3 regions of the Pseudoalteromonas sp. PAB 2.2 genome follow, and region 2 is predicted to be linked to each of the others. Evidence: predicted binding sites of a transcription regulator. Region 2 holds the regulator's gene; each other region holds the start of a gene.
What was found. Region 2 encodes sigma-54, which starts transcription at its own class of promoters, with help from an activator protein. Its sites were predicted from a motif close to GTTGGCACGNNNNTNGNNT; they were not measured.

Region 1 (10,726 bases), on a different contig from region 2:
TCAGCAAAAAGATTTTTTAAGAGCCACTCATTGAGTGGCTCTTTTATTTAGCGCGGTGGTCATTGCTTCGTTTAGCGCTTGCTTTGATAAATACTGCATGCCTTTGTCTGCTTTTAAAATATAACCCCGCTCTGTTTCAATAATCTCATTGATTTGCTGCCAACTTAATTGGTAGCTTTTGTAAGGGTTTTCGGCTTTTACACCCTCATCATCAAAACTAACAGTTACTTCACTGCCTGATGCGCGACTCAGCATTTGCCTAGTGACCCACCAAGGGCGTTTGTAGTAAAACGATAAACACTCAACGATAGCCAGCATAAACATAAAGCTGCCAAGGTAATGGTTTTCAAGCATATAAAAGGCAAGTAACCCTAGGCTTATTAGCAATACTAATAATGGATATTTTGGTTTTGCCTGTGAAGAGTAGGGCAATGACTCATCAAAGCACTCATAGTAATAAGGTTTATCTAGTGTGTAAGTTATACTTAGCGACATTCATGGTACTCACATTATTTGATACATGAAGTTTATCATTTTTAGAAAAAAACTACCGTAGTTGGTTTTCATTTTGTTGTCATTATGAGAGCTTATACCAACCTGCAATATTACTTAATCATTCAGAGGGATTAAACCTGACGCTAGCTGCGTTAAAAGTTTCTATCTAGAACAACGTAATGATGAAGCTTTTCGCCTTGCTATTGCCCGTTTTACCTGTCTCTAAACAGCTTATTTAATTAAGCTGCCTAGAGTTTAAGTGAATGCGTTTAAGTAAATGTGTTTTTAGGCGAAAATATTATGCTCTTTAGCTCATTATCTTTAGCTCTTACAGTGACCACTAACTCGTTTTTAGTTATTGCCGACATGCCTTATACACCGATTGATGAAATTAACCTTGCTAAGCCCAATGGCAAGTTAGCAAAAGCTGTTGCGACTACGCCTCATGGCTTTTTGATGCATTTAGGTGATATGAAATCTGGCTCTCTTGCATGTACCAATGAACTCTTAACAAGCAATAAAAAACTACTTACTTCTCTTTCTTCTCAGCCATTTATTTACACGCCTGGCGACAATGAATGGACCGACTGTGACCGTGCTACGCTAAATCCCCGTTTTGATGAACTTGAGCGATTAAACTACGTTAAAGGATTAATGTATGACGAAGCATACGTTAAAAAAGCGAAGCAGCTAGAGGGCTTTACACAGCAGGCCGATATGCTTGAAAACGCTCGCTGGCAGTTTGACGGAATAGAGTTTCGCACTTTGCATATACCTGGTACGTTTAATGGCCGCTCTCAAATACTAAAAACTGATAAACATGTTGCACTCGATGCGGCCGATACACGAGACAAGCTTAATGTAAATTGGTTAAATCAGGCGTTAGTTAATCAGAGTGCGAAAGCATATGTGTTTGGCTTTCAAGCCGATATCTATCGTTCAACTAAAAAGCAGCCATGCGCTGATTCACGCCGAAGCGACTGCGACGCCTTTAAAGTATATCGAGATGCAATCAATGACTTTGCAAAGCGCACTGATAAGCCGGTGTTGGTAATGCATGGTGATACACCCCCATACTGTCAGCAGCAACTGGCTGATAATTTAACCCGTTTGAATGTACCCGGCGACTTTGAAGTAAGTGATATAGCGAAGGTGAGTTTAGTCGATGGTAATTGGCAAATTAACAGTATGGCGTCAGGGAAAGTATTAACTGTTCAATGTAAGTAAAAAATTAAGTAAAAAAAGAGCGGCTTTATAAGCCGCTCTGGTTTTAAGTTATTAAAACTTTAACTTCACACCCATTTTAAATTGACGACCTAAAACGTCATAGTTACTTGGGAATGTGTTACCTGAGTTTGAGCTTGTATCACCAGCTTCACCGCCCACTACAGGTGGCTCTTTTTCAAACATGTTATCAATACCGAATGTAACATTCATGTATTCGGTAACATGATAGCTGGCAAATAAATCGAAGTAATCGTAGCTTTCAATACTTCTGAATTCTTCAAAAACATTAGGTGCTTCGATTGGCTCAACATCAACACCATCTATATGGCGCCATTGTAATGAAACCGTAAAGTCTTCCCAAATCCAGCTAGTACGTTGTACCCAGCGTAATTCAGAAACAGGATCACAGCTTGTGCTGAAATACCCTTTACAGTCAATAATGCGGGCAGTGCTGGAACTTTGTGATTCTTGAGTTAGGTATTTGTTTACATTACCAGAGAACTGCAATTCGCCCATATCATCAAGCAAAATACCAAAATTAAACCCAAGCTCTACACCCTCGGCGCGTTGGTTTTTTAAGTTGGTCGTAAATTGCTCAATACCCGCGCCAGCAATTGTTAAATCACCCCCAATGCGGTTGATTTTTGCACACTCGTTTGCATCGCCAAGTACATAACATGCATCCAGAATTTCCTGAGCAGAGAAGTTACCAATAATATTATCAATATCAATATCGTAGTAATCGAGTGTAATTGTAAAGTTTTCAACAGCACTGAACTCAGGCGTCCAGACAATACCCGCAGTAAATGTTTCTGCTTCTTCAGCACCAGGTGGGTTTAAAGGATCGCTCCCGCTGATAACTTGCACTTGACCAGATATTACATCTTGTACATTACCTACTTGCGCGTCAGTCATGCCAGTTGAAATACAAAGTTGTCTCAACGTTGCATCAATATTAGCGGCATTTGCGACAGAGCAAGGATCTTGTTGTGCATTGTCTAAGCCTGTGACTACAGGTGATGCAATCTCACCAACATTAGGTGCACGTGTTGCTTGTTGTTGCATTACACGAACAAGTACATCACTTACAGGGCGCCAGTTAAAACCGAGCTTCCAAGTTTCGTTACTACCAACAGTGTCATAGTCTGCCCAGCGGAAACCAAATTCAACATCAAGTGTTTCAGCACCAGGTAACCCATCTAACACAGGTAGGTAACCTTCTAAAAATACCTCATCAACTTTAAAGCCACCCGAAATCGGTAGCTGGTTACCACCGGCTCCCCCTTGGCAGCTTGCAGGGGCAAGTTTTAAACATTCATCCGGTTCAAAAAGGCCTTTTTCGCGACGATTTTCATAACCAAAGCTCATCGAAAGTGGCGCACCTGCACCTGGAATTTCGATAAAATTAATGGCGCCATTAACCGTTGCGGTGAAAATTTCTTGGCTGTATTTTTGCTGTTGCAGGGCGATTGCTTGAGCGTATCCTGCCATTTCTTCAGTGATTGTACCGAAACCACCAAATAAATTGATTGGCACACAGCTAGAATCACCATTTTTACAAGTGACACCATCTGTTGTATCAAGAGCATTTTGAATATTAGTTAGGTTAGTATAGCCGCCACGCACTGTGGTTCTGTTAGATTCACCATATTGGTAGCTAACATCGTATTCCCAGTCATCAAGGAAGAAACCTGTCACACCAGTTACAAGTTGGAATTGCGCACTGTCATAACGTTCTGTTCTTGCGCCAAGTTCTAACGTTCTACGACGAAGTTGAACTTTTAAATAGTCTTCACTATCAACGATACCATTGCCATTGACGTCTTGCCAGTTGCTATCATCTAAGCTTCCAGCTGCCAGAGCTGCTGTTGCTCCGTCAATCATAAATTGTCTAGCTTGGTCACCAATTAGTGGATTAGCAAGCGGTAAGTTGAAGCTTGAACCAAATGTTCCAGATGGTGCGACCTGAGTATCAACACTGGTATTTGTGTAGTTGAAGCTTGAATATACTTTATGCTCATCAGTTAAGTTATATTTAGCAATGGCTGTAGCAGAATAACGCTCTGAAGGTGTTTGGTAGAAGTTATAAGGGTTAAAGTTAAATACACTACAGGTGTCTGGTTGCAATGTTCCGTCATTTCTAAATTGCCCAGAACCTGTTGTACCCGCACCTACAATCGCAAATCTTGTAGGGAATGCAGTTGTTGAACCGCCACTTTCAACAGAGTTTGGACCGCTACAATCTGCTGGTGCTGGAATTGGGGGTTCACCATTGAGGAATTGCTCGTAGTTAGCACCTGTTTTAGTTTCTATACCGAGTAGGCCCAACGGACGGTCACCCAGTAAGATTTGATCACGTTGGCTCCAGCCTAAAGAGAGAACCACATTGCCTTTATCATCTTCTAAATTAGAGCCGATTGTCAGAGCTATGCTGTCTTTATCGCCATCACCATCACCTGTTTCAGAGTGCTTAAAGTCTAAATCAACGCCTTGGAAGTCATCTTTTAAGACTACATTCACAGCACCTGCAATCGCATCTGAGCCGTATACCGCAGAAGCACCACCGGTAATAATGTCAATTCTTTCAATGAGGGCTGTGGGGATTGTTGAGCTATCAACAGACCCATTATAGTTGTATGGAATCATCCGGCGACCATTCATTAACACTAAAGAGCGTTGTGAACCTAAGCCCCTTAAGTTAATGGTTGCTGCACCGCCAGAGCCATTATTTACGTTACTACCGTCTCCAGGGATTGTAGAGGGAAGGGTTCTAAGGATTTGCTCTACTTCAGGTTCTTGTTGATAACCTAGTTCTTTTTCTCCAATTGAAACAATAGGGCTTGCAGAGACCGCACCAGGTTGTCTAATCCGACTACCGGTGACTGATATCACTTCGAGATCTTTTTTTGCTTCAGTTTCTTCTTCGGCTGAACTTGTTGGTGCATACAGTAAAACTGATGACACGAAGCCTGTACTAATTGCTAATCTTATAGCATTAGATAGTTTGCTGGTTAACATTGTTATCTCCCAATAAATTATAGTTGGCTAGAAAACAATGGAATACTGCTGATAGTCCATTCTTAGCAATATCAGCTTAGTATACATATTAGGTAAAAGTAAAAAAATACTTCGTTATTTTGTATATGTTTTTCAAAAATACCAATGCTTTACGAAAAAAAGCGACTTATAAAGCCGCTTTTTTTCGTAAAGTCTCTATTTTTAGCAGTTAGTTTCTTCTGCTTTTACACCTTCTTTAACTTCTTCGCATGCATCTTCTACTGCATTTTGAGCGTCGGTTACTGCTTCATCAATGCGCTCACCAGCTTCTTCTGCTGTGTTGTCTTCACACCCCATAATAAATAAAGCTGAAAATAGGGCGATAGTAGCTGCTTTTAAAGTTGAATTTTTCATAATGAAATTCCTTGTAAATAAATTAGTAAAGTAAATTGCTGTTGGTTTGTTATTACTTAGGTACATTGCCTCTAAGAGCACCTGATATAAGTGAAATAACAAGTAAAACTAAGAATATAAAAAATATGATTTTAGCTATGCCTGCTGCGGCCCCTGCAATACCGCCAAAACCTAACACTGCAGCGATTAGCGCTATAACTAAAAAAGTAACTGTCCAGCGTAACATAATGTTCTCCTTGGTTATTTAATTTCGTTTCGGTTGATTAGACTGAAGCGAGTTCCATACCAAAGTTTTAAAGTCCTTATTTTTCAATTTGTTAGTTTTTTTTCGGTTTTTTTTGTGGCGTGTCGTTTGGTAATTATTACGAGTGATCATGTAACTTATTCATAGTGATAATTTTTCAACTTCTATGCTGAAAGTGGACGCCTGTGAGTATGTTTTCTTGGTAAGACCAATTTAACCTGTATGGCATACAAGTTACCAAACCCCTTGCTTTAGCTGATTTTTACGCTGCTACGTTACACAGTTAACTATTTTTACATATAACTTTTGACTATATTGAGTATTTTTATCGTCTATATTGGGTAGTTAATTGCCGTAATGGCTTGGTGTTAATTAATTGTTTGATGTGTTACCCTGTAATTAATTGGTTTTACCAATTGACAATAAAGCTTTAAAAATAAGTTTTGTTTGTTATTATGAGTGTATAAATATTCAATTTAAGTGTTTTTTTATTCTGAGTAGCGAGGGGAGCAGTATGGATATTGGTGGCTTACTTACAACCGCAGCCAGCTTAATGCTAACGGGTATGGTGGGTGTATTTATCTTTCTCAGTATTTTGATTTCAGCCGTACTGCTGATGTCGAAATTGTTGGGGCGATTTGAAAACTCTGCGAGCTCAGTTCCAGTCCGAACCGCAAAATTACAGCCTCAGCAAGGGGTACCACCGGCACATATTGCAGCTATCAGCGCTGCTATCGCTCAATTTAGAAATAAACAACAATAACGGAGCAGCTTGAACATGGCTAAATTAAAACTAACCGAATTAGTATTGCGTGATGCGCATCAATCTCTCTTAGCAACGCGTATGCGCCTAGATGATATGCTGCCTATTGCCGAAAAGCTTGATCATGCAGGTTATTGGTCTATTGAATCATGGGGGGGAGCTACTTTTGACTCCTGTATCCGTTATTTAGGTGAAGACCCTTGGCAGCGTATCCGTGAGCTAAAGGCGGCAATGCCAAACACTAAACAGCAAATGTTATTACGCGGTCAAAACCTTTTAGGTTATCGCCACTATGCTGATGACGTTGTTGAAAAATTTGTTGAACGCGCCCATAAAAATGGTGTTGATGTATTCCGTATTTTCGATGCGATGAATGATGTACGTAACTTAGAAACGGCGATTAAAGCGGCTGTTAAAGTGGGAGCGCACGCGCAAGGGACTATTTCGTATACGGTAAGCCCTGTTCATACGCTTGATATGTGGTTAAAACTTGCTAAACAATTAGAAGAGCTTGGTTGTCACTCTATTTGTATTAAAGATATGGCGGGTTTATTAAAACCGTATGAGTGTGAGCAACTCATTAAAGGGTTGAAAGAGACAGTTTCAATTCCGATTGCTATGCAATGTCATGCGACTACAGGGCTTAGCACTGCAACATATCAAAAAGCAATTGATGCAGGTATTGATATGCTTGATACCGCAATATCGTCAATGAGTATGACGTATGGCCACAGTGCCACTGAAACAATTGTGTCAATTGTTGAAGGCACAGAGCGCGATACTGAACTCGATTTAAATCAACTTGAAGAAATTGCTGCGTACTTCCGTGATGTTCGCAAAAAGTATGCGGCATTTGAAGGCAGCTTAAAAGGGGTTGATGGTCGAATTTTACTCGCACAAGTGCCTGGCGGCATGTTAACTAACATGGAAAACCAGCTTAAAGAGCAAGGTGCAGCAGATAAATTAGACCAAGTATTACTTGAGATCCCGCGTGTTCGTGAAGACTTAGGGTTCATTCCGCTTGTTACACCCACCTCACAAATAGTAGGAACACAAGCGGTACTTAATGTATTAACTGGTGAGCGTTATAAAACAATCACTAAAGAAACTGCCGGTGTACTTAAAGGTGAATATGGTGCGACACCAGCGCCAATGAATAAAGAGCTGCAAGAACGCGTCCTTGATGGTGCTGAACCGATTACTTGTCGCCCTGCTGATAAACTTGAGCCTGAACTTGAGAAATTAGAAGCCGAGCTTTTAAAAGAAGCCAAAGAGCAAGGCTTAGAGCTTGCTGATGAAGTAATTGATGATGTGCTTACTTATGCATTATTCCCGCAAATTGGCTTGAAGTTTATTAAAAACCGCCATAACCCTGATGCATTTGAAGCAGTTCCAACAGCTGAAACTGCCCAGACTGAAAGTAAACAACCTACGTCAGGCAAAAATGCCGTTAAAGCTGAGCAGTATAGCGTAAAAGTTGATGGGAAAGTTTACGATGTCGTAGTAGCGCAAGGTGGTGAGCTTAAAGAAGTTACTCTTAAAGACAGCGAATTAATTCCACAATCGGCATCAGCGTCAGCGGGTGAAACGCTCAATGCGCCATTGGCGGGTAATATCTTTAAAATTAAGGTAAAGCCGGGCCAAACGGTAAATCAAGGCGATGTGGTTATCATTATGGAAGCAATGAAAATGGAAACCGAAGTCCGTGCTGCACATACAGGCACTGTCGCTGAAATCTTAGTAGCCGAAGGTGACTCAGTTACCACTGGCGATGCTATGATTTCGTTAGCGTAGGGGATAGAAGATGGATGGTCTTTTAAACCTTTGGCATGCAACGGGTATAGCAAACTTTACCTTTCCTGCTTTGATTATGATTGCCGTAGGGTGTTTATTGCTGTATTTGGCAATTGCACGTAATTTTGAGCCGTTGCTGCTTTTACCCATTGGCTTCGGCGCTATTTTGACAAACATTCCAGTTGCTGGGTTATCTGACCCAGGTGGGCTTTTATATTATGTTTATCACATTGGCATCGACTCAGGTGTTTTTCCACTGTTGATCTTTATGGGGGTGGGTGCATTAACAGATTTTAGTGCTTTAATTGCAAACCCTCGCATGTTGTTATTGGGGGCTGCTGCTCAGTTTGGTATTTTTGCAACCTTATTTGGTGCCATTTTACTTAACTTTATTCCAGGTTTTGAGTTTACCCTGCAAGATGCATCCGCTATCGCTATTATCGGTGGTGCAGATGGTCCAACGGCAATATTTTTAGCGTCGAAATTGGCTCCTGATTTATTAGGTGCCATTGCAGTAGCTGCTTATTCGTACATGGCATTGGTTCCTATAATTCAACCGCCCATCATGCGAGCTTTAACAACGCCTGAAGAGCGCCAAATTCAAATGCCACAATTACGTGCTGTGTCGAAAACTGAGAAGATTATTTTCCCGCTTATGGTATTGAGCCTAACTATTTTGTTCTTACCAGCGGCAACCCCTCTTGTTGGCATGTTTTGTTTAGGTAATTTAATGCGAGAGTCTGGTGTTGTTGACCGTTTAAGTAATAGTGCGCAAAACGAGATCATTAACATTACCACTATTTTCTTAGGTCTTGCTGTTGGCTCAAAACTGGCTGCCGATAAGTTCTTAACTGTCGAAACGATAGGTATTTTAGTACTTGGTGCATTGGCTTTTGCCATTGGTACAGCGTCTGGTGTCTTTATGGCAAAAGGCCTCAATAAGATTTCTAAATCACCTATTAACCCGCTAGTAGGGGCTGCTGGAGTGTCAGCCGTTCCAATGGCTGCGCGTGTTGTTAATAAAGTAGGCCTTGAAAGTAACCCGCATAATTTCTTGTTAATGCATGCAATGGGGCCAAATGTTGCAGGGGTACTAGGCAGTGCTGTTGCAGCTGGTATTTTGTTAGCGATTGTAGGTTAATAAATCGATTACACATTTTACTTCCAACCGACTGGCGCAGTAATTTTACTGCGCTTTTTTTTGCCTATAGACTGGTTACATTACCGTCTACATTAGGAAGCCACCATGAATATATTTGTTATCTTACTTTGCTTGTTTATTGCCTTGGTTATTCTGGTGCCGTTACTTGAAAAGTACCATTCAAAACTGGGCCTTGATGGCGCAACTAAATACGCTAAGTACATTTGGCCTCTGGTGATGATCTCAATGGTTATTCAGCTTATTTATTTACTCGTAAGGTAATTTAGGGCCAAGCACAAAAAAGCCGCTACAACGTGCAGCGGCTTTGTCATTATTAATTAGCTTATTTGTTTAAGGCTAATTGCATTTCACGGTTACGCTGTAATTGCGCTAAGAAGTTATCTGCAATAGGTTTAAACTTGGCTAACTCATCACGAGGCAAGGGTTCTGATTTAGGTAGTTTTACCGTTTTAGGGTTACGGTGTACACCATTTACCAAAAACTCATAATGTAAGTGTGGGCCTGTTACACGACCAGTAGCACCGACCGTACCAATTTTTTGGCCTTGCTTCACTTTCTGACCCGTTTTAACCATTTTTTTGTTTAAGTGTAAGTACTTAGTCACGTATTGAGTGCCATGGCTAATAAAAACATAGTTACCGTTGTACTTACTGTAGCCTGCCTTAAGCACTTTACCATTACCAGCTGAAACAACCGGTGTGCCAGTGCGCGCGGCATAATCGATACCGTTGTGTGGCTTAACTGTCTTTGTTACAGGGTGTAAACGGCGTGGGTTAAAGCTAGAGCTAATATATTTAAAGTTAACTGGTGCACGCAAGAAGGCTTTTTTCATGCTACGGCCTTCAGGAGTGTAAAAGTTACCATCTGTATGACGAATTGCTGTGTAGCGCTCGCCTTGGTTAATAAATTCTGCGGCAATAATTTTACCGTCGCCAATGTATTCACCATCAACATAATGTGCTTCGTAAATTAAACCGAATTGGTCGCCATTACGAATATCATTGGCAAAATCGACATCCCAACCAAAAATATCAGCAAAGTTCATAATTTGACGTTCGCTAAGGCCTGCGGCAATACCTGATGTCCAAAAGCTGCTATTAATCTCTCCACCGGCTGATTTACTCAGCGTTTCTATCTCTTTACTATCGATAGAGGTGTCGTAGTTACCTTCTTCGTTTAAGGTAACGTATAAGGTATCTGTTTTTGAGATAACATAGCGAAGCTGTGCTAATGAGCCATCTTCTGCGGTTGCAAAGCTTAATACTTCACCTGGATGAATTTTTGTCAGTTTACGCGTTTCAGCATTTGTATTGATTAGCTTGTGTAATGTTTGTGCTGAAAAACCTGCACGTTTAAAAATAAGTGCTAAATTATCGCCATTGCGAACTTCATGGTCGATAAGGTCGTATTCTGGAAGTTTAGCTGCTGCTTGCTCAGAATTTAATTCAGTCAGTTTTTCGTTATCGTCAACTTTAACTTGTAATTCGTAGCGCTTGCCAATCTCAAGTGCATTCGCACTGTTATCCTTTGATGCGGTGGCTTTTTCCGAAGGTAATAATGCTAAGCCAGCAATAGCAGAAACCAAACCGAGAATAAGCAGTTTGTGTTTTTTGGGGAGTTTGTGCACAAC
Region 2 (10,726 bases):
CCAGCGTTAGCCACTTTAAATGCTAATAAAGCAAACGCAGCAATACCAAGGGCTACAAAAAAGCCAACTAAAATTTCTAATTTCCGTGAATTCATCTTTATACCCTAATTAGCTGGTAAACATTACCGCTGTTAAAATAAAGTCAAAACCTAAAACTGCCAGTGACGAGTGCACAACGGTTTCTGTTGTCGCTTTGCTGATCCCCTCAGAAGTAGGAATACAGTCATAGCCTTTGTAAAGCGCAATCCACGTCACAATCATGGCAAAAACAAAACTTTTAATCATGCCATTTACAATGTCTTCTTGAAATGACACTTGCGATTGCATAATCGACCAGAAACTACCTGAGTCAACACCTAGCCAATCAACCCCCACTAAATGCGCCCCAATAATAGCGACGGCAGAAAAAATAAGAGCCAACAATGGCATGCTTATAAAACCCGCCCAAAAACGCGGTGCAATAATGCGTTTCAGTGGGTCTATCGCCATCATTTCTAAGCTTGATAATTGTTCTGTAGCTTTCATTAAACCAATTTCAGCGGTCAGCGCACTGCCTGCTCGACCTGCAAATAACAAAGCGGTGACAACAGGCCCTAACTCACGAAGCAAACTCAGCGCCACTAAGGGACCTAAACTGTCTTCGGCGCCATAGCCAACTAATACGGTGTAGCCCTGCAGCGCGAGCACCATACCGATAAATAAGCCAGATACCATGATAATGAGTAATGACTGTGACCCGACCATATACAATTGGCGGATCAGTAATGGCGTGCCTTTTTTAACGTTTGGCACACTCACCAAAGCACCAAACAGCATTTGCGTAGAGCGACCAAGCGCAGCAAAACGCCCTAGCGTTTTGTGACCTAACCTCTGTAATAGATCAAGCATGGTGTACCCCTAACAACTCTTCTTCATACGCAGGAGCAGGATAATGAAATGGGACAGGACCATCCGACAACCCTTTTAAGAACTGCTGAACAAGCTCTGATTGATGATTTAGCATTTGCTCAGGCGAGCCTTCACCAATCACGCCTTGATCAGCAATAATAATGACATGATCAGCAATACTGAGTACCTCTGTCACATCGTGCGTCACAATTAATGAAGATAAACCTAACACTTGGTTTAATGACTTTATTAATTTAACCAACACCCCCATTGAAATTGGGTCTTGGCCAGCGAATGGCTCATCATACATGATAAGTTCGGGGTCAAGCGCAATAGAGCGCGCTAACGCCGCACGGCGTGCCATTCCTCCAGATAACTCTGAAGGCATTAAGTCTTGCGCACCACGCAAACCAACCGCTTGTAATTTCATGAGCACGACAAGGCGAATAAGATCTTCACTAAGTTGAGTATGTTCACGCAAAGGAAAAGCGATATTGTCAAATACAGACATATCGGTAAATAAAGCGCCGCTTTGAAACAGCATACTCATTTTGGTTCGGGCAGCGTACAGCTCCTTGCGCGACATGCTTGGAATACTGTTGCCCTCAAATAAAATGTCACCAGAATCAGGCTTAAGTTGACCGCCAATTAAACGCAACATGGTGGTTTTACCAATGCCGCTGGGTCCCATGATAGCGGTTATTTTGCCTTTCGGAATGTTAAAACTCATATTTTTATATATGATTCTATCGCCCCGTGAAAAGGTTACATCCTTGATTTCTACTATTGATTGCGACAAGTCGCTCTCCATAACTTTTTTCACTAGTTCTGCCATTTTAAGGGTTTTTTAGTCAAGATGGAAAAAACAAATCGTAAAATTTTGTAATATTTACTATCAAATGAATCTAAGACTAATAACGTATGGCTTAACCCCCGCTTAAATTAAGATTGTAACAACACCGCCCTTAATCATTGCCAGCTCATTCTTTTACTTATACTTTCAGGTTCGGTTTTGTTACTATTTGCAGTCATCTGTTTAAGTAATATTGGCGTATCACAATGGTGACTTCTTTTGTCATTTTAATTATTGGTTTTGCAGCACTCGTTTGGAGTGCCGATCGTTTTGTTTATGGGGCAGCCGCGCTGGCAAAAAATATGGGGATCCCCACCCTAATTATCGGTTTAACGGTTGTGGCTATGGGGTCATCAGCACCTGAAATGATGGTGTCGGCATCTGCAGCACTTGCAAACAAAACGGATACCGCTGTCGGAAACGCTATTGGCTCTAATATTACCAACATTCTGCTTGTACTGGGAGTCACGGCCCTATTACGTCCTCTGTCTGTTTCTTCAATGACGCTAAAACGCGAAATGCCACTTGTGTTAATCGTATCGATTGGCGCGTGGTATGTATTTTCAGACAACTATTTTTCATTCGCCGAAGGGATTGCTTTAATACTTGCTTTTGCCGTATTTATTGCCGGATTAGTGATCATTTCATTGCGAGCAAAAAATCAAGATGACCCTTTTGTTAGTGAAGCCTGTGAAGATGTGCCCGATAATGTCAGCACGCGTTCGGCAGTATTATGGCTTGTGGTCGGCATGATTTTGCTACCAATTAGCTCACACTTTCTAGTGGGTTCGGCGGTTGATATTGCCAAATATTTTGGTCTTTCTGATCTGGTTATTGGTTTAACAATTATTGCTATTGGTACCAGTTTACCTGAGCTTGCTGCCTGTATTGCAGGTGTCTTAAAAAATGAAGACGATTTAGCACTGGGCAACATTGTTGGCTCAAATATTTTTAATTTGCTGGCTGTACTGCCACTGGCAGGTATTATTAATCCATCGGTTATCGACCCATCAGCCGCTAACCGCGATGCACTTATTATGATAGCGGCCACCATTGTGTTAATTGCCATGTCATTGAACTTAAAAGGTGCACGTCGTATCAATAGAATTGAAGGTGGCTTTTTGTTAGTCGCATTTATTGCATATCAAGGCTATATTTTCAGCCAAATAGGATAATCAATGACGCAACATAGCTTTATCGCGCAAGGCAAGCGCGTACTCGAAATTGAAGCGCAAGCATTAAAAGAAATTGATCAATACATTGACCAGCATTTCAATAATGCCTGTCAATTAATGTTCCAATGTACTGGGCGAATTATCGTTATTGGCATGGGCAAGTCAGGCCACGTAGGTAATAAAATTGCTGCCACACTCGCCAGCACAGGAACACCTGCATTTTTTGTTCACCCAGGTGAAGCAAGCCACGGTGACCTTGGTATGATTACCCGTGATGACGTGGTTATGTGCATTTCAAATTCAGGGGAAACGAGCGAAGTTGTCAGTATTATTCCTGTCATTAAGCGCATTGGCGCAAAAATGATTTCGCTAACAGGCAACCCAGACTCAACAATGGCCACGCTTTCTGACGTACATGTGTGTATTAAAGTAAGCAAAGAAGCGTGCCCACTGGGCCTTGCGCCAACAGCCAGCACAACGGCAACGCTAGTCATGGGCGATGCAATGGCTGTAGCACTGCTTGAGGCAAGAGGCTTTACAGCAGACGATTTTGCACTTTCTCACCCAGGCGGAAGCTTAGGAAAACGTTTATTGCTTTGTCTTAGTGATGTTATGCACGCAGGTGAGGCCACTCCCATTGTTAATGAATCGCAAAGTATCAAAGATGCATTAATTGAAATGTCGGCAAAAGGCCTCGGTATGACTGCAATTGTTGGTGATGACAACACACTATCGGGACTTTTTACTGATGGTGATTTACGACGTATTTTAGAGCAACGGGTTGATATTCACAGCACCGCAATTAGCCAAGTAATGACTCGCTCATGCACAACTGCACACGCTGATATGCTGGCCGCAGAAGCGCTTAATATTATGGAACGTAAACGTATTAATGGTCTGATTGTAATCGACAAAAGCAACACCCCCATTGGCGCGCTTAACATGCAAGACCTTTTAAAAGCAGGAGTACTTTAAGCATGACATTTGCTGAGCTTTACCAACCAGTAAGCACAGACGTGAGTCAACGTGCTCAAAAAATAAAACTGCTTATTTGTGATATTGATGGTGTTTTTTCAGATGGCCGTATTTATTTAGGCAATCAAGGCGAAGAGCTTAAAGCTTTCAATACAAAAGATGGATTCGGCATTAAAGCCCTTATCAATAGTGGTTTTCAGGTGGCCGTTATCACGGGACGCCATTCACAAATAGTTCAGCAGCGAATGACTAGCCTTACGGTACAACATATTTATCAGGGCCAAGAAAATAAGCTCATTGCTTATCAAGAGTTAAAAGATAAACTTAGCTTAACAGATGAGCAAATTGCCTATATTGGTGACGATGGTCCAGACTTACCGGTTATGGAAAAAGTCGGATTTGCCGTTGCTGTTAATGATGCTCATCCATTAATCAAAAAACTGGCTCATTACACCACCCTGTTACCTGGTGGCTTTGGAGCTGTGCGTGAACTAACTGATTTATTAATGCTAGAAAATGGCAAACCGCTAACTAGCGATGGAACGAGCGCATGAATATAGCCCGTATTTTACTAAGTGTTGTTTTTGTTTGTAGCATGGTTTGGTTATGGTATCCGTACTTTAATCAACCGACAAACACAGTGCTCAGTGAAGACGAGATTATCGCTACACCTGATTATACCGCAATCGCATTAAAGCAAACAGCCTATGATGATCAAGGTAAAATCAGTCATAAAGTGGCCGCTGCTAAAATGGAGCTGTATCAACAGCTCGGGTTCACCTTTTTTGAGCAACCCATTTTCACCATTTACGGTGATCAGCAAGTTTGGCAAGTAAAAGCCAAAGAAGCCACGTTATATGAAAACGATCAGCTTGTATTCGAAGGGGATGTAGTTGCTAAAAACCTTACCCATAATGGCATGATCGAAGATATTAAAGCTGAGAACATTAACATCGACATTGACAAAATGACCATGTTTTCTAAGCAACCTGTCACGCTGACAGGACCGAATTTAAAAATTACCGGTAAAGGTTTAAAAGCCGATTTAAAAGCCGAAATTGTTGAGTTAACTAACCATACACGAACCATATACTATGACCAATAAACTTAAGAAATTACTCCTGATCCCAAGCTTATTGATTGCGTTTTCTGGCGCAGCTGCTGAGCAGGCTGGCACACCAATCAGCATTAGCTCTGATCGCCAAGAAGGTCAGCTAAAAAATGGCATTGGTATCTTCGAAGATAATGTCGAGATCATACATGGTAACCGTCGTATTACAGCGGATCGACTCGAAGCACATGCAGGTGAAGTTGAAGGCACGGTTGAATTAATTATTGCCACAGGAAAGCCCGCTTACTTTGAAGAAAAACAAGCTGACGGCACTATTATGAGCGCCAGTGCTGAAGAAGTTCGTTACGATGTTGCTAAACGCTTATTAACACTCGTTGGCAATGCACAAGTGACTCAAGCAGGCCAAAAAGTCAGTGCCAAGAGCATTACATACGATATGGAACAGCAACTGATAAGTGCCGAGAAAGATGAAAACTCGACCGATCGTGTACACACTATTTTAGTGCCTGTTGATAACAAAAAGAACGATGAAGGCCAGCCATGAGCACACTAAAAGCAGAGCTATTAGCTAAAAGCTATAAGGGTCGCCAAGTTGTAAAAAATGTAGGCCTTGAGGTAGAAGCTGGCAGCATTGTCGGTTTACTTGGGCCAAATGGCGCAGGTAAAACAACCACCTTTTACATGATTGTGGGATTAGTGCCCAGTGACAAAGGTAAAATAAGCATTGATGATAACGATATCACCTTATTGCCAATGCACAGCCGCGCTCGCTTAGGTATTGGCTATTTGCCACAAGAATCATCGATTTTTAGAAAACTGACCGTTTATCAAAACTTAATGGCCATTTTAGAGACCCGTAAAGATCTCAATAAACAAGGCCGCGAAGAAACACTTAACAGCTTACTTGATGAATTTAGCATTCAACACATTCGTGACAGCCAAGGTATGGCATTGTCAGGGGGTGAACGCCGTCGTGTTGAAATAGCACGCGCACTGGCCGCTGACCCTAAATTTATTTTGCTCGATGAGCCTTTTGCTGGTGTTGATCCTATTTCAGTGTTAGATATAAAGAAAATTATTGAGCACTTAAAAAATCGTGGTATTGGTGTATTAATTACTGACCACAATGTGAGAGAAACCCTTGATGTTTGTGAAAAAGCCTACATTGTTTCTCATGGGGAGCTAATTGCATCAGGTACACCTGAACATGTGTTAGCCGACCAAACTGTACGCGATGTGTATCTAGGCGAGCAATTCAGGCTTTAAATACGCCACCGACTAGAGCATCTGCTAGACTTATAACAATGACAATAAATCAAATAAATAGTTAACGGCATCGTGCTATTGTTTGATAAGACTAAAAAGGATTGTTAGGGATACATGAGGCAATCATTACAGCTGCGCATGGGCCAGCAACTTACAATGACTCCACAACTGCAACAGGCTATCCGTTTGTTGCAGCTCAGTACATTGGATCTCCAGCAAGAAATTCAAGAAGCGTTAGACTCTAACCCTTTGCTTGAAGTTGAAGAAGCAGATTATGCAGAAGAGAGTATTGGCAAGAACGAGCAGAAAGCCGAATCTGACGATACCCAACTAAGCGCGTCGGCTGACGAAGCTGCAAGCGAGTACGAGCAAGAAAGCAGTGATGCCCTCAACAAAGACACCGTAAGTGACGACTTAGCAATGGATGTTACGTGGGATGAGTACATGAGTGCTGCCCCATCAAGTTCCTCAGGTCCAATGCCTGAAGATGAATCAATTTACCAAGGCGCATCAACCGAAACTCTCCACGAATACCTAATGTGGCAGTTACAACTGACTCCATTCAGCCCAACAGACGAAGCGATTGCCGTTGCGATTGTTGAGGCAATTGATGATTCGGGTATTTTAACCGTAAGCTGCGAAGACATTGTTGAAAGCTTCAATCAAAATAACGATGAAGAAGAAATCGAACTTGATGAAGTCGAAGCTGTCTTAAAAAGAATCCAATTATTCGATCCTGTCGGTATTGGCGCCCGTAGTTTACAAGAATGTTTGTGTATTCAATTACGCCAATTCGATGCTGACACCCCCTATTTAGCTGAAACTAAAATGGTGTTATCAGAACATATTGAATTATTAGCGAGTCGTGACTATCGCACTTTGATGAAAAAGACTAAGCTTAAAGAAAGTGAGCTGAAAGAAGTCATGACATTGATCCACAGCTTAAATCCAAAGCCTGCGGATACCATTGTTAGAGAAGAGTCTGAATACGTGATACCCGATGTATCCGTAAAAAAAATAAAAGGCCGTTGGGTAGTTGAACTAAACCCAGACTGCATGCCGAAAATCAGAGTGAATAGCCACTATGCGGCGATGTCACGTTCTGTAAAATCAAGCAGTGATAGCCAATTTATTCGCTCTCATTTACAAGAAGCAAAATGGTTTATTAAAAGCTTAGAAAGCCGTAATGACACGTTATTAAAAGTGACTAACTGTATTGTTCAACAACAACAGGCTTTCTTTGAACATGGTCCTGAGGCCATGAAACCCATGGTATTAAATGATGTCGCAGAAATGGTCGAAATGCATGAATCAACAATTTCGCGAGTAACAACACAAAAATACATGCATACCCCGCGGGGAATTTTTGAGTTGAAATATTTCTTCTCCAGCCATGTAAGCACTGAAAATGGGGGTGAGTGTTCATCTACGGCAATTCGCGCTTTAATCAAAAAGCTAATCGCCGCAGAAAACACAGCTAAACCATTGAGTGATAGCAAAATTGCAGATATATTGGCTGAGCAAGGAATTAAAGTAGCTAGACGGACAATAGCAAAATATCGAGAGTCTCTAGCAATACCTCCGTCGAATCAGCGTAAGAGTCTGATTTAGACGTTTTACATAGAAGGAAAATGCTTATGCAACTAAATTTAACTGGTCGTCATGTAGAAATCACAGATTCATTAAGAGACTATGTAAACACCAAGTTTGCGAAACTAGAAAGGCATTTTGACCACATTAATAATGTTCATGTCATTCTAGATGTAGAAAAACTAAGCCAAAAAGCAGAAGCAACTTTACATGTAAACGGAGGCGAGTTATTTGCCTCTACTGAACACCAAGATATGTATGCAGCCATCGACTCGTTAATCGATAAACTTGATCGTCAAGTAATTAAACACAAAGAGAAATTAGCTCGACACTAAATTATGAAACTTAGTTCACTTACTAACCAGGACTGCAGCAAAGCTGCGGTCCTTTTTAATAGCAAAAAAAGAATTCTCGAATTTATCAGCGAACTGGCTCATGAGCAGCTCCCTCATTTATCTCAGCAAGATATACTCAATGCCCTATTGAACAGAGAAAAATTGGGCAGCACGGGTATTGGCCGAGGTATTGCGATTCCACATGGTCGTATGAGCGGTGCAGATCAGCCACACGCATTTGTAATTGTGAGTGAGTCACCTATAAATTTTGATGCAATTGATAATCGTCCAGTGGATATTTTTGTCGCACTCATCGTACCAGATGGTGACTGTCAGCTTCATCTAAAGACCTTATCAACAATTGCTGATAGACTTAAAGACAAAGAATTTTGTAAACAGCTACGCAGTGCTAAAACAGATAGTGATCTGTTTAAAGTCATTGCATCAGAGGCATAAATGGAATTAATTATTATCAGCGGTCGCTCTGGTTCAGGTAAATCAGTCGCTTTACGAGTACTTGAAGACTTAGGCTATTACTGCGTTGATAATATTCCTGTAAACCTGCTTCCTTCGTTAGTACGCAGTGTGTCAGATAATTACGACAAAATTGCTGTAAGTATCGATGTGCGTAACCTGCCGAAAGAACAGCAAGAATTTAACGATATTCTTGAGTATTTACCGGGCTTTGCAAAACCTACGTTGTTTTATTTAGATAGTGATGATCAAACACTGATCAAACGATTCTCTGAAACACGCCGCTTACACCCATTATCGATTGACTCGCTGCCGCTTGATTTAGCGATTAAACAAGAAAAAGTATTACTGGATGTTTTGATCACCCGTGCCGATTTTATGATTGATACGACCGATCTCAGCGTGCATCAGCTTGCCGAATCTATTCGCGAAAAAATACTGGGTAAAAAAGACAAAAAGCTCATTATTACTTTTATGTCGTTTGGCTTTAAGCACGGTATTCCAAAAGAAGCTGATTACGTATTTGATGCTCGCTTTTTACCGAATCCACACTGGGAACCGGATCTAAAACCACTGACAGGCTTAGACCAACCAGTAAAAGATTACCTTGCTAGTCACAGCATAGTGCAAAAGTTTACATGGCAAATTCAAACCTTTGTACAAACATGGCTCCCTCACCTAGAGCGAAATAATCGCAGTTATTTAACCATTGCGATTGGCTGCACAGGTGGACAACATCGCTCAGTTTACTTAGCGCAAACCATTGGTGAGAGCTTTTCGAAAAGTCACGCAAACGTGAAAATACGCCACCGCGAGCAAGATACCCAATAGGCAACGACGATGCATGCTGAAGACACTTTTTTAATCCAAAATAAGCTAGGTTTACATGCACGAGCAGCCACGGTTTTAGCACAACTTGCACTGCAATTCGATGCTAAAATAACCCTTTACCAAGACGATAAAGAAGCCGAAGGCGATAGTGTATTAGCCTTAATGTTACTCGAGAGCAGCCAAGGCAAAGAAGTCCGTGTGGTGTGTGAAGGCCCCGATGCTGACGCAGCACTCAATGCAATAGGCGAATTAATTGCACAACGCTTTCATGAACAAGAATAGCATTTGCTAAGCCTTGACTGTTTACGTTAAACTTGCATTGGGTATTTAAAATTCCTGTTAAATATCCTACTTTTATATCGCTCGCTTCTCTAAAATACATTTTTCTTAGTAAATTTATCTCAGTGCGGCGATATCCCTGCAAATACTAAATTTAGCAACTATGCTGTATTTGCTGAGTCAGATTTTAAGCTATTTTTTCAGTTGTAAGGACGCCAATGCCAGAAGCCTTTGAACAAGATTACCCGCTACAACAACTAAAACAGGTGACCAAGTCACTCAATAGTGGTCAATTTGTTCAAGTGCGCGGCATGTTAGCAAAAACAGCACCGTGTGATACCGCACTCCTTTTAGAATCATCTCCGCATAAAATTCGCCGTATGCTTTGGCAGCTGGTAGACCCTGATGTGCGTGGTGACGTATTAGAAGAGCTCTCAGAAGATGTACGTTTAGGCATTATTGCCCAAATGGAACCTGAGCACATTGCTGCCGCAACCGAAGACATGGACGACGATGATTTAGGTGAGGTTCTTCGTAGCCTACCTGATACAGTCTACCAAGACGTTGTCGGCGCCATGGACTCGCAAGATAGAGAAAGAGCCACCCAAGCCCTGTCTTATCAAGAGCGCTCAGCTGGTGCCTTGATGAACAGCGATACGGTAACCATTCGCCCAGACGTCACACTAGATGTTGTTTTACGCTATCTGCGTTTACGCGGCGATTTACCTGAAGGCACCGATGATTTATACGTCGTTGATAAACATAATTGCTTTTTAGGGGCATTATCTTTAACGACGTTGTTGACCAATCCCTCAGATAAAGTGGTTCGCGACCTGATGGATGAAGACTGTGAATCTATCTTAATATCGATGGATGAAAGCGACGTGGCACAATTATTCGAACGCCATAACTGGATTTCAGCCCCCGTTGTAGATGATAACGCGCACTTACTAGGGCGTATTACCATCGATGATATCGTTGACGTTAT
Region 3 (10,726 bases), on a different contig from region 2:
AGCGTTGATAAATACGATACGCGCTGCGATGCATCGCGCGGTGCAATGACACGTACAGACGCTGCATCAATTGCTTGAGCACTGTTTGGCCCAACTAAATCATTAATAGTTTGCTCTAGGCGCTTTGCCGTTGTGAAATCTGGACGATTCAAATTAAAGGTGATGTAGTCACCTTGCATAAACGGGCTTTTAACAGCGCGCTCAACCGTTGCCCCATTCGGAATTCGGCCAACGGTGGGAGTGTTAATAATCACTCGGCTGCCATCAGCACCTTCTGCGCCTAGACCACCCACGACCAAACTGCCCTGTGCAATGGCATACGTATTACCATCAACCCCTTTCAAAAAGGTTTGTAATAACGTACCACCGCGTAAGCTTCCTGCACTGCCAATTGAAGACACGGTAATATCAATGGTTTGACCTGGTTTTCTAAACGCGGGTAACTCGGCATGTACAGCAACGGCTGCAACATTTTTAATCTTTGGTTTTAAGTTCGCAGGAAGCGTGATACCGAAGCTATTTAACATCGCTTTAAAGCTCTGCTCTGTAAAACGACTTTGCTCGCCCGTGCCAGGTAAACCCACCACTAAACCATAACCGACTAATTGATTTGAGCGTACACCCTCAACCATAGACACATCTTTAACTCGCTCAGCCTGAACAGAAAACTGTACGCTAATTAAGCAAAGAGCAATAATGTATTTAAACCCATTCATGATTTGTATCCTCTAAAATGGGAAAATAGAACTGCTAAAGAAGCGAGTTAACCAACCCGCACTTTGCGCTTCTTGAAGTTGACCTTTACCTGAGTATTGAATGCGCGCATTCGCAACTCGGTTTGAAGTCACCGTATTATCTGCTGTCACATCTTGGGGACGCACTAAACCTTCAAGACGAATAAACTCTTCACCGGTATTTAAAGTAAGCCACTTTTCGCCACGGATCACTAAGTTACCGTTCGGCAAAACTCGCATAACATTAACTGAAATATCACCAAATAAGCTGTTCGATTGATTCGATTTAGAATCACCTTTAAATGATGAATCTGAACCAATGCCAAATTGGATACTATCACCACCTATATTCACAGGATTGCCGCCTAAACCAATGACTGGGTCAAGGCTTGCGTCGGTTTCTTTATCGGTTTCGGTTTTCGCCGCTTTGGTTGCCTGAGTCGATTCTTGCAGTTTAACCGTGATGATATCGCCTGCCCGCAACGCTTTTTTATCTGAATACAGGTCATTTGATAAATAACTATCAAATAATGAACCAGTGGGTACCATTTGCTCTGCTGCAGGCTCTGGGTACATTGGCGCATAGTAAGGGTCATCCTGAACCACATGGTTATTTTGTGTTGCCATACAACCACCGAGCAATAACGCTGTTGATGTGACTAAGATAATGTTACGCATGCTGCCTCCTACCCATTATAACTGTTGGTTAATGTAACTAAGCATTTCATCAACAGCCGAAATCACTTTTGAATTCATTTCATAAATTCGCTGTGTTTCAATGAGGTTAACGAGCTCTTCTGTTACATTCACATTTGAAGTTTCAAGTGAACCTTGTACAACAGTTCCTAAACCATCAATACCGGGATTACCTTGCACAGGAGCCCCACTTACAGCCGTTTCGGTGTAAAGGTTTTGACCCATAGGCTCAAGGCCAGATGGATTGATGAAATCACTGATAGTTAGCTGACCAATAACAACATTGTCAGCTTGGCCTGAGATACGCACCGACACTTCACCATCTTGTGATACCGTAATTGATTGTGCATCGTCTGGCACATTCATCTCTGGTTGCACAGGAAAACCGGCTCCCGCGGTAACAATGCGGCCATCTTCATCGGTGGTAAATTGACCATTACGCGAATAAGCGATATTGCCATCTGGGAGTAAGACCTCAAAAAAGCCCGGTCCTGAAATCATCCAATCCAATGAATTTTCAGTGGTAAGCATGTTACCTTGTGAAAAGTTCTTTTGGTTAGCAACCACTTTCGCACCCGCGCCTAACATCAAACCTGATGGCATTTCAGTGTCTTGTGAGGAACGACCACCTGGCTGATTAATATTTTGATACAGTAAATCTTCAAATACGGCGCGGCTTTTTTTGTAACCGACCGTGCTGGCATTCGCGAGATTATTTGAGATCACCGAAATATCGGTTTGTTGGGCGTCAAGCCCGGTTTTACTGATCCACAATGCAGGATTCATAACTCTACCCTCTCAGTCATCTTAAACAATGCGTAACAGCTGATCTTGACGTTCATCAAGCTCTTCCGCTGTTTTCATCAATTTAACTTGTAATTCAAATTGGCGTTGATTGCTGATCATATCGACCATTTCGTGTACGGGGTTCACGTTCGACATTTCAAGGGTGCCCGAAAGCACTTTTACATTAGTTGAAATATCGCAAAAACCACATAAGTCATTTACCAACATGTCTGGCTTTGGCCTAAATAAGCCATCATTGCCTTTTTCTAGTTGATTGTTATCGGCTTCGATTACCTTTAAACGATCAACCACTTCTAAAAAGTTTGCAGGTGCCCCTTGTGGACGCACCTGAATTGACCCATCAGAACTAAATTCAATCTTCTCGATTGGTAAAGGCAAAATAATGGGGCCACCTTCGCCAATAACTTGACGACCATGACTGGTCATCAATGCGCCATCGGGAGTAATATTCAGCGTGCCTGTTTTGGTATAGGCTTCATTGCCCGATGCATCTTGTACGCTTAACCAACCCCGATCACTCATGGCAATATCAAGTTCTCGGCCTGTTTCAACAAAACCACCCGACTCCATGTTAGAACCTGGGCGCTCTTGCATTGCGAATACACGCGATGGCAAGCCTTCGCCAAATGCTTGCATTGAGCGTGCTTGTGCAAAATCAGCTTTAAAGCCAGTGGTGTTTGCATTTGCTAAGTTGTTTGCCTTTAATTCAAGGCCACGCAAGCTTTGCTTTGCACCAGACATGGCAATGTAGACCATTTTGTCCATAACATTGACTCACTAAAAATACGATAACTATGAAATGCAATAAAAGTGCCAAAGTAAAATTGACGCGGAAATAAGCAAAGGAAAATAAAAAAGGCTGCCAATAGAGGGGGCAGCCTTTCGTGTCGGATTAAGCTTAGAGCCGCTAAAATTAACGGATCTGTAAGATATTTTGTTGTAATGTTGAGTTAACTTCTAAGGCACGTGAATTCGCCTGGAAATTACGCTGTGCGCTGATAAGGTCAACCAGTTCATTCGTTAAATTAACGTTTGATTGCTCAAGTGCTGATGAGTTAATTGAACCCAATGTGCCTGAGTTTGGCTCACCCGCAATAGGCTCACCCGAGGTTAAGCTTTTCTTCCAAGAAGTATCACCCGCTTGTTGTAAGCCTTGAGAGTTTGAAAAGCGCACCATAGCAACTTGGCCTAAGAATGAAGTATCGCCATTGCTGTATGAAGCAACTACTTTTCCATCTGCACCAATATCAATGCCCGCTAAACGACCGACTGTCGCACCATCTTGCTCAAGTGCTTTTACTTCAAAGTTACTGGCGTATTGCGTAGGCACTTTATTAGCGGTGCCTGCTTCATCACGCCAATTAACCGTGATTTCATTCGGGAACTGTGCGCCATTACCAAGTAGTGTCGATAAACCTGTCGAAGCATCTGAAGGCAAAATAATGTCATCAAATGTGGTTTCTGGAGCGGTTACGTTCGGTAAACCCGCCGCCGTGAACTCAAGTGTATCAATTGGCGTGTGTGCACCTGTGCCCGTTGCAGCACCTGAAGCATCAAACGCTTGACCATCCATTGTGGCGTACACTTCCCACGTATTTGGCGTTGCTGTAGGGTCTTGCTTTACAAAAAATAACTGCACAACATGCGGCTCACCTAATGAGTCATAAACAGTTGTTGAAGTAGACGAGTTATAGCTCGTGCTATCAGTTGGATCAAAGGTTGTCGTTGTTGGCGTATCGACACGTGCGTCTAAATTCATTGAGCTGTAGATATTACTCGTATGACGAGGCGAACCTGAAGCATCTGGAATTTGAATCGGTGAAGTAGTACTTAAACTTACCGATGTCGTATTACCCGTTGATGGGTCAACAGGGAAACCTTGCAGGTAGTTACCATTGGCATCAACAACAAAGTTATCTGCATTTAATTTAAATGCACCCGCACGCGTATATGTAAAGTCTTGTGATGCGATGTCATCACTCATCGCAAAATAACCTTCCCCTGTGATTGCTAAATCAAGTGAGTTATTTGTGAATGATAACGACCCTTGGTGAAACTGTTGTGCAACCGTTGCTGTTTTAACACCGTCGCCGTTTTTTGTTTTACCAGAACTAAATACTGACGATGCGTACACATCAGCAAACTCAGCACGCGACTCTTTAAAGCCCGTTGTGTTTACGTTGGCAATATTATTTGCCGTTACGTCTAAATCTTTTTGTGCGGCTGCTAAACCTGTTAATGCAATATTGAAGCTCATAACTCACCTCTAACCTATCTCTTAGCCTAAGCTAACCCAAACCTTTTTAATTATGCGATTTCAGCTATATCAGTTAGCCTAACCGCACCCTCTTTTGTATTTACGATAATGCCGCTGCTGCCATTAATATTGACACTTTCAATGTTCTTAAAGGTTGCCAGAGGCATGCTGCTGTAGTCTCCATTTACGAAGCCTTCAGCGCTAATATTGTATTCGCCTTCAGGAAGAACATTGCCCTCACCATCTTTACCATCCCACTCGAAACGGTGAGCACCGGCAGATTTCGATCCTAAATCAATCGTGCGAACTAATTGTCCCGTCGAATCAGTGATTCTTAACGTAAGAGATTCAACAGCTGTTTCTGCCACAACGGAACCTTTAGCTAAATTTTCGCCATCAAAGTCAATAGTCTCTGACTCAAGCAACGCTTGCTTACCCACTAACGTTGACGCTTGTAATGCCGAATTTGATGTCATGGATGCAGTGAGTGACTCAAATTTTGTGTTTAAATTTGAAATACCTTCTGCCATGGTAAAGTTCGTCATTTGCGCAATCATTTGATCGTTATCAGCAGGATTGCTCGGATCTTGAAACGACAACTGCTGCGTTAACAACGAAAAGAAATCTTCTTGAGACAGTGTGTTACTGTCTTCTTTTGCTGTTGGCGTGTTTGTCTCATTCCAACGCAAGCTATCCATATAGGATGATGATGCAGAGCTGATGTCGTTACTCATAACTTATCCTCGATTACCGTTGTCCTAACAACAGTGTTTTACTTAACATTTGCTTAGCTGCATCAGCAACTTGCACATTTGTTTGGTAAGAGCGAGAGGCAGAAATCATATTAGCCATTTCTTCTACAACGTTGACATTTGGTTTATAGATATACCCATTTTCATCCGCGCTGGGGTGATTCGGGTTGTATTCTATTTGTAGCGGCTTATCGCTCTCTACAATGCCTAATACTTTAACGCCAACAGAAGAGCCCTGCGGATTACTTTGCGATGCTGACGCTTTTGTAAGTTCAGCAGCAAACACAGGATGGCGCGCTCGGTATGTCTGGTCTTGGCTTGAGCTAATTGTATTTGCATTCGAAATATTACTTGCTGTGGTATTTAAGCGAACATTTTGTGCGCTCATACCCGTGCCCGAAATATCAAAAACATTATATAAACTCATGATTAAGCTCCTTGACTACCGAGGGCTTTTTTAAGGCCTTTAATTTTACTACTCATAAATTGCAGGCTTGCCTGATACTCTAATGAGTTTTGTACATACAAGTTTCGTTCCACTTGTATATCAACAGAGTTACCATCACCTGTATCTGCTTGATTTGGCGTACGAAACATTTCTGAATTACCAACAAATCGGCTGCCACCGGCAAGGTGTTTCTCATCCGTTCTTACCATGCTATTGCCGCCGTGCTGGTTGCTTTTTGCCGCTTTTAATGCGGATGCAAAATCGACATCTTTCGCTTTATAGCCCGGCGTATCAGCATTAGCGATATTTGTCGCTAATAACTCAGCGCGTTGTGAACGGATCAACATGGCATGAGGATGCACACCGAATGCTTTATCAAAACTGATAGCCATAACCATCTCCAAAAATTTGACTCTCCTTAGCTAATGCAAAAGGTAAGCCAAAAATTAAGCATGATTATTTTATAATTAAGATGTTGATATATAATGAAATTAGCAACCTAAGAACTAGGTTGCTAAGGAAAGATTACTTTTTCTGGTAGATGATACCCGGATTACATCGCACCATATCAAAACTGTCACTAAGGCCAGCCATTGACTCTGAAGCGCCTAAAAACAGGTACCCTTTTGGATTAAGTGCTTGCGCAAATTGCGCGATAATTTTTGCTTTTACTTCGGGTGCAAAGTAGATCAATACATTACGGCAAAAAATAATATCAAATTTCCCCATCAAGGCATACGAATCCAATAAGTTTAAATGCCTAAAACTGACCATTTTCTTTATTGGATCAACTACTTGAGCCATACCGTTACCACTGTCTTTAAAAAACTTTTGACGTCTTTCAACAGACAGGCCACGTGCCAAAGCCAGTGAGTCATATTCTGCGTTTTTGCACATATCAAGCATAGTATTAGAAATATCTGTGCCGATAATTTGTGCGCCCATTTTTAAAACGCCAGGTTGCTTAGATTGAAACTCAGCAACCGACATGGCAATAGAATACGGTTCTTGACCTGATGAACTTGCCGCTGACCAAATTTTAATTGGACGACGCAATTCTTTGAATTCAGGGAAAAGTTTAGTTTTAAGCAATTCAAATGGGTATTGATCACGAAACCACAAAGTTTCGTTTGTTGTCATTGCATCAACCACTGCGGCACGAAGCTGCCTCTCGTGAGGACTCAAGGTTTTACTTACCAACTGTGACAATGACTCAACATTAAAACGCGCCATCAAGGGTGCCAGGCGACTTTTCACTAAATAAAGTTTGTTATCGCCTAGTACAATGCCACATTGTTGCTCTAAAAAAGAGCGGAACTGATCGTATTCGCTTTGTTGTAAGTGCTTATTTTCCAAAGTAATACCACCTATAAATAATTAATCACAATGAACCCACTTTTTAACGGCAGTCGCTAATTCGTCTGGGTTAAATTTTGCAATAAAATCATCGGCACCCACTTTTTCTATCATCGCTTGATTAAAAACACCACTGAGTGATGTATGCAAGATTACATGCAAAGGTGATAACTTTGGATCGGCCTTAATTTCTGCGGTTAAGGTGTAGCCATCCATTTCTGGCATTTCAACGTCTGAAATTAACAAGCCAACTCGCTCAGTAATATTATTTACACAATCAAGTTCTGCTATTTCACGTAAGCGTATTAAAGCTTCTTTACCATTTTTAGCGAGTTCAGTTTGTACACCGAGAGGTTCTAACGCACGTTTTACCTGATTACGCGCAACGGCCGAGTCATCAGCAATAAAAACGATTCGCTCCCCTAAATCTTTTTGGATTTCTCCCTCACCAATCACATCCGCACTTACTTCAGTGTTAACAGGGCAAATTTCGTTAAGGATCTTCTCGACGTCTAAGATTTCTACCAGTTCGTTTTCTATTTCAGTGACCGCGGTTAAATAAGAGTAACGCCCTGCACCTGAAGGTGGCGGCATAATTTTTTCCCAGTTCATATTAACGATGCGCTCTACGCCACCGACTAAGAACCCTTGCACTGAACGATTGTATTCCGCAATGATAATAAAACTATCTTTGATATTTTCAATGGCAGGACCGCCAACAGCCATTGATAAATCGATAACAGAAATGGTTTGACCACGAATGTGTGCAACACCACGAATATAAGCATTCGATTTTGGCATGTTTGTAAGCGGTGGACATTGTAGAACCTCTCTTACTTTAAACACGTTAATACCAAAGCGTTGTCGCCCTCTGAGTTTGAATAATAGTAATTCAAGGCGGTTTTGCCCAACCAACTGTGTACGCTGGTTTACTGAGTCTAAAATGCCTGCCATTTCAATCTCCTAAAGATAAACAACCAGAGCCGGAACAATAATTGCTTACTTTGTGTTAAAGCTACATAAGGTTACGAAGCGTCTGTTTTTTGACGCAAAATATTTATACCTTGTTTTCAACAATAAGCATAGTCGAAACAATATGAGTTTGTTAAAAAAAAGCCGAAGATACAGTGTTTTTTATTTTCTTTCTAGCTTGTTATTTGCCACGCATCTACAAGCTGAAGTGTATAATAACGAGCAACTTCAACAAATCGCTATTGATTTTGTCAGCGAGCAGATCCCCGATCTCGATACGGCACCGCAAGTAAGTGCATTACCACTTGATAGCCGTATTCCAGAAAGATTGTGTGAATCGCCATTAAATAAAACATTACCGACAGAACCTCCTTTTAATCGGCAGGTTACCGTACAACTTAAATGCGATGACATAAATAGTTGGACTCAATATGTGCATGTTCGCATTATTGAGCTGGAACCCGTTGTTGTCGTAACAACCAATTTAGCACGCGGTGAAGTAATTAGAGCAGAGCATTTGCGCTTAGAGATGAAACCTAAGCAGTTTGTAAGAACGCAATATGTTCAAGAAAAATCAATGCTTGTCGGCAGTCGTAGCAAGCGCAATATTCGCAGTGGTGTGCCTATTGTAATGAGCCAAGTTTGCATGGTGTGTAAAGGCGACAATGTGACTATTTATGCTTCACTGCGTGGCTTGAGGATCAAAACAACAGGTATTGCGCTTGAAGATGGCACATTAGACGAATTAGTACGTGTAAAAAACAAAAAATCAGGTAAAGTATTAAATGCACGTGTGGATGGTGTTGAGTCTGTGCAAGTGAATATTTAATTTTTTATATTTATGCTAAAGTATCCGCTGTGCCCGCCGATATATAGGCATATGTTGGGTAATGTATAGGTCAAAAATTATGGTAAGCAATGTCAATAATGGTCAACAACAAACTTCTGTGTTGACGAATACCAAGCAAAAAAATCTTGATTTACAAAAAGATAACGCTAACGCGGCAGCGGCAAAATCGACAGCGCCAAAAGCAAGTGCAGATTCGGTAAGCTTAACGCCTCAAGCTAAACAACTTAAATCTTTACAAGATAAAGCTGAACAGTCGTCTGGCTTTGATAGCAATAAAGTGGCTGAGTTAAAAAAAGCAATCAGCGAAGGTAAATACCAAATTGATGCTGAAAAGTTAGCTAAAAATATCGCCGCATTTGAGTTTGATGTGTATGGCTGATCATAATCATTTAATCGCCAGCAAATTAACACAACAAGTCACTTGTTTAGAGTCTATTGCTGTGCTTTTGGATGATGAATTAACAGCCATTGCTGCAAAACGTGGTGAGGGGCTAAAAAGTATTGCCCAACAAAAAGTCTCTCTACTACAGCAAATTCAGTCAATAGATAAAGAAGTGCAAACGCTGGTTAGCAAAAATGACTCGCCAGATGATGAAGTAAACGAACTCATTTCTAAAGTAAACTCTCTTCTTGCAGCCTGTAAAAAGAAAAATGATGTGAATGCACATGCAGCTCATCAAGCCCAGCTTAGTGTTAAGCAACTAAAAGATATCTTGATTGGCGCACCTTCATCGATGACCTACGATCAAGGTGGCAGTGTGATTCAAGGCGATAAAAAAATAGTGCATAACCTTAAAGCATAATGCCCGTTACTCGTTTCTCGTTACCCGTTGCTCGTTACCCGTTGCTCGTTACCCGTTACCCGTTGCTCGTTACCCGTTACCCGTTGCTCGTTACCCGTTACCCGTTGCTCGTTACTCGTTTCTCGTTTCTCGTTTCTCGTTTCTCGTTTCTCGTTTCTCGTTTCTCGTTTTACAAACTACCCAATTCAAAAAGAAAGCGCGATAATTATCGCGCTTTTCTTATTTAAGCTTAACTATTTATCTAAATATCAATTGAGTTATTGCCTCCCTCAATGAGTTTTTTGATTAGCTCATCTGACTCACTTTGGATATTACTGGCAGGCTCTGACGTGACTTCTGTGTTGCCTGTAAATGCTAAGCTCTGACTTTCACTGTTGCTATCAAGGGCAAGTAAATTGCTTTGTTCACTATCACTTAAGACATCTTCGATAGTCACGTCAAGCGCAGCAATACCCCCACTTGAGGTAGGCTCTGGGCTTGCATCTAATAGAACAAGGCTAAGATCAATACTTTCTGCAGTTTGCTCGTCAGCCTCAATGCTGTCAGATCCTAAGGCCATTTCTTCAGGACCCGCACCGCCAGTGCTTGCGGGCTCTCCATTAATTTCAATATCATTGCCGTTAATATCAACAACGCGCACATTACCAATTGAATCTGTAATGCTAAAGCGTGCATCTGCTAGGCCTAAACCCAATATATCAAGCAGGTTAATATCAACGATATCTATTGACCACTGTCCATTTTGTACAACCGAGCCGCCTTCACTCAATAAGGTGATCCCTAAAGCAAGGGCGTTATCTAATTGCACGATAGCCCCATCTTCTGCATCCGTTGTGCCGTCAAAGCCAGTAATGACAAGCCCTAAGTTTAGTAAAGAGTTAACATCTATATTCTCAAGTGTCGGCGGAATCGTATCAATTTCTAATCCTGAAATTGCACCCGTTGTTACGCCACTACTAACAATCGTTGCGGTTACCGTGTAAGTGCCATCCACTAACGCACTGTCTGGTGTTACACTCCAAGTGCCATCACTTAATGAGGTAACCGTTTT

Region 1: BWD47_RS08890 (DUF1328 domain-containing protein) is a predicted target of sigma-54. The motif match lies at 5,405-5,423, and genes of this name have one in related genera.
Region 3: BWD47_RS09240 (flagellar basal body rod protein FlgF) is a predicted target of sigma-54. The motif match lies at 3,037-3,055, and genes of this name have one in related genera.

What each region holds. Positions count from the first base shown of each region.
Region 1 is NZ_LYPI01000010.1:82,677-93,402, forward strand. It holds gene BWD47_RS08870 (YcxB family protein) at 28-495, opposite strand; gene BWD47_RS08875 (hypothetical protein) at 796-1,722, shown strand; gene BWD47_RS08880 (TonB-dependent receptor domain-containing protein) at 1,774-4,740, opposite strand; gene BWD47_RS08885 (hypothetical protein) at 4,942-5,133, opposite strand; gene BWD47_RS08890 (DUF1328 domain-containing protein) at 5,186-5,359, opposite strand; gene BWD47_RS08895 (OadG family transporter subunit) at 5,892-6,140, shown strand; gene oadA (sodium-extruding oxaloacetate decarboxylase subunit alpha) at 6,156-7,934, shown strand; gene BWD47_RS08905 (sodium ion-translocating decarboxylase subunit beta) at 7,945-9,075, shown strand; gene BWD47_RS20125 (hypothetical protein) at 9,181-9,357, shown strand; gene BWD47_RS08910 (peptidoglycan DD-metalloendopeptidase family protein) at 9,419-10,726, opposite strand, start outside.
Region 2 is NZ_LYPI01000019.1:96,924-107,649, reverse strand. It holds gene mlaD (outer membrane lipid asymmetry maintenance protein MlaD) at 1-95, opposite strand, end outside; gene mlaE (lipid asymmetry maintenance ABC transporter permease subunit MlaE) at 109-888, opposite strand; gene BWD47_RS16875 (ATP-binding cassette domain-containing protein) at 881-1,699, opposite strand; gene BWD47_RS16870 (calcium/sodium antiporter) at 1,948-2,916, shown strand; gene BWD47_RS16865 (KpsF/GutQ family sugar-phosphate isomerase) at 2,920-3,891, shown strand; gene kdsC (3-deoxy-manno-octulosonate-8-phosphatase KdsC) at 3,894-4,445, shown strand; gene lptC (LPS export ABC transporter periplasmic protein LptC) at 4,442-4,996, shown strand; gene lptA (lipopolysaccharide transport periplasmic protein LptA) at 4,986-5,507, shown strand; gene lptB (LPS export ABC transporter ATP-binding protein) at 5,504-6,229, shown strand; gene BWD47_RS16840 (RNA polymerase factor sigma-54) at 6,344-7,840, shown strand; gene hpf (ribosome hibernation promoting factor) at 7,867-8,154, shown strand; gene ptsN (PTS IIA-like nitrogen regulatory protein PtsN) at 8,158-8,610, shown strand; gene rapZ (RNase adapter RapZ) at 8,611-9,459, shown strand; gene BWD47_RS16820 (HPr family phosphocarrier protein) at 9,469-9,741, shown strand; gene mgtE (magnesium transporter) at 9,957-10,726, shown strand, end outside.
Region 3 is NZ_LYPI01000010.1:170,556-181,281, reverse strand. It holds gene BWD47_RS09255 (flagellar basal body P-ring protein FlgI) at 1-716, opposite strand, end outside; gene flgH (flagellar basal body L-ring protein FlgH) at 729-1,412, opposite strand; gene flgG (flagellar basal-body rod protein FlgG) at 1,428-2,216, opposite strand; gene BWD47_RS09240 (flagellar basal body rod protein FlgF) at 2,238-3,002, opposite strand; gene flgE (flagellar hook protein FlgE) at 3,151-4,494, opposite strand; gene BWD47_RS09230 (flagellar hook assembly protein FlgD) at 4,545-5,228, opposite strand; gene flgC (flagellar basal body rod protein FlgC) at 5,242-5,673, opposite strand; gene flgB (flagellar basal body rod protein FlgB) at 5,676-6,086, opposite strand; gene BWD47_RS09215 (protein-glutamate O-methyltransferase CheR) at 6,220-7,050, opposite strand; gene BWD47_RS09210 (chemotaxis protein) at 7,072-8,004, opposite strand; gene flgA (flagellar basal body P-ring formation chaperone FlgA) at 8,147-8,851, shown strand; gene flgM (flagellar biosynthesis anti-sigma factor FlgM) at 8,931-9,251, shown strand; gene flgN (flagellar protein FlgN) at 9,244-9,675, shown strand; gene BWD47_RS09190 (Ig-like domain-containing protein) at 9,917-10,726, opposite strand, start outside.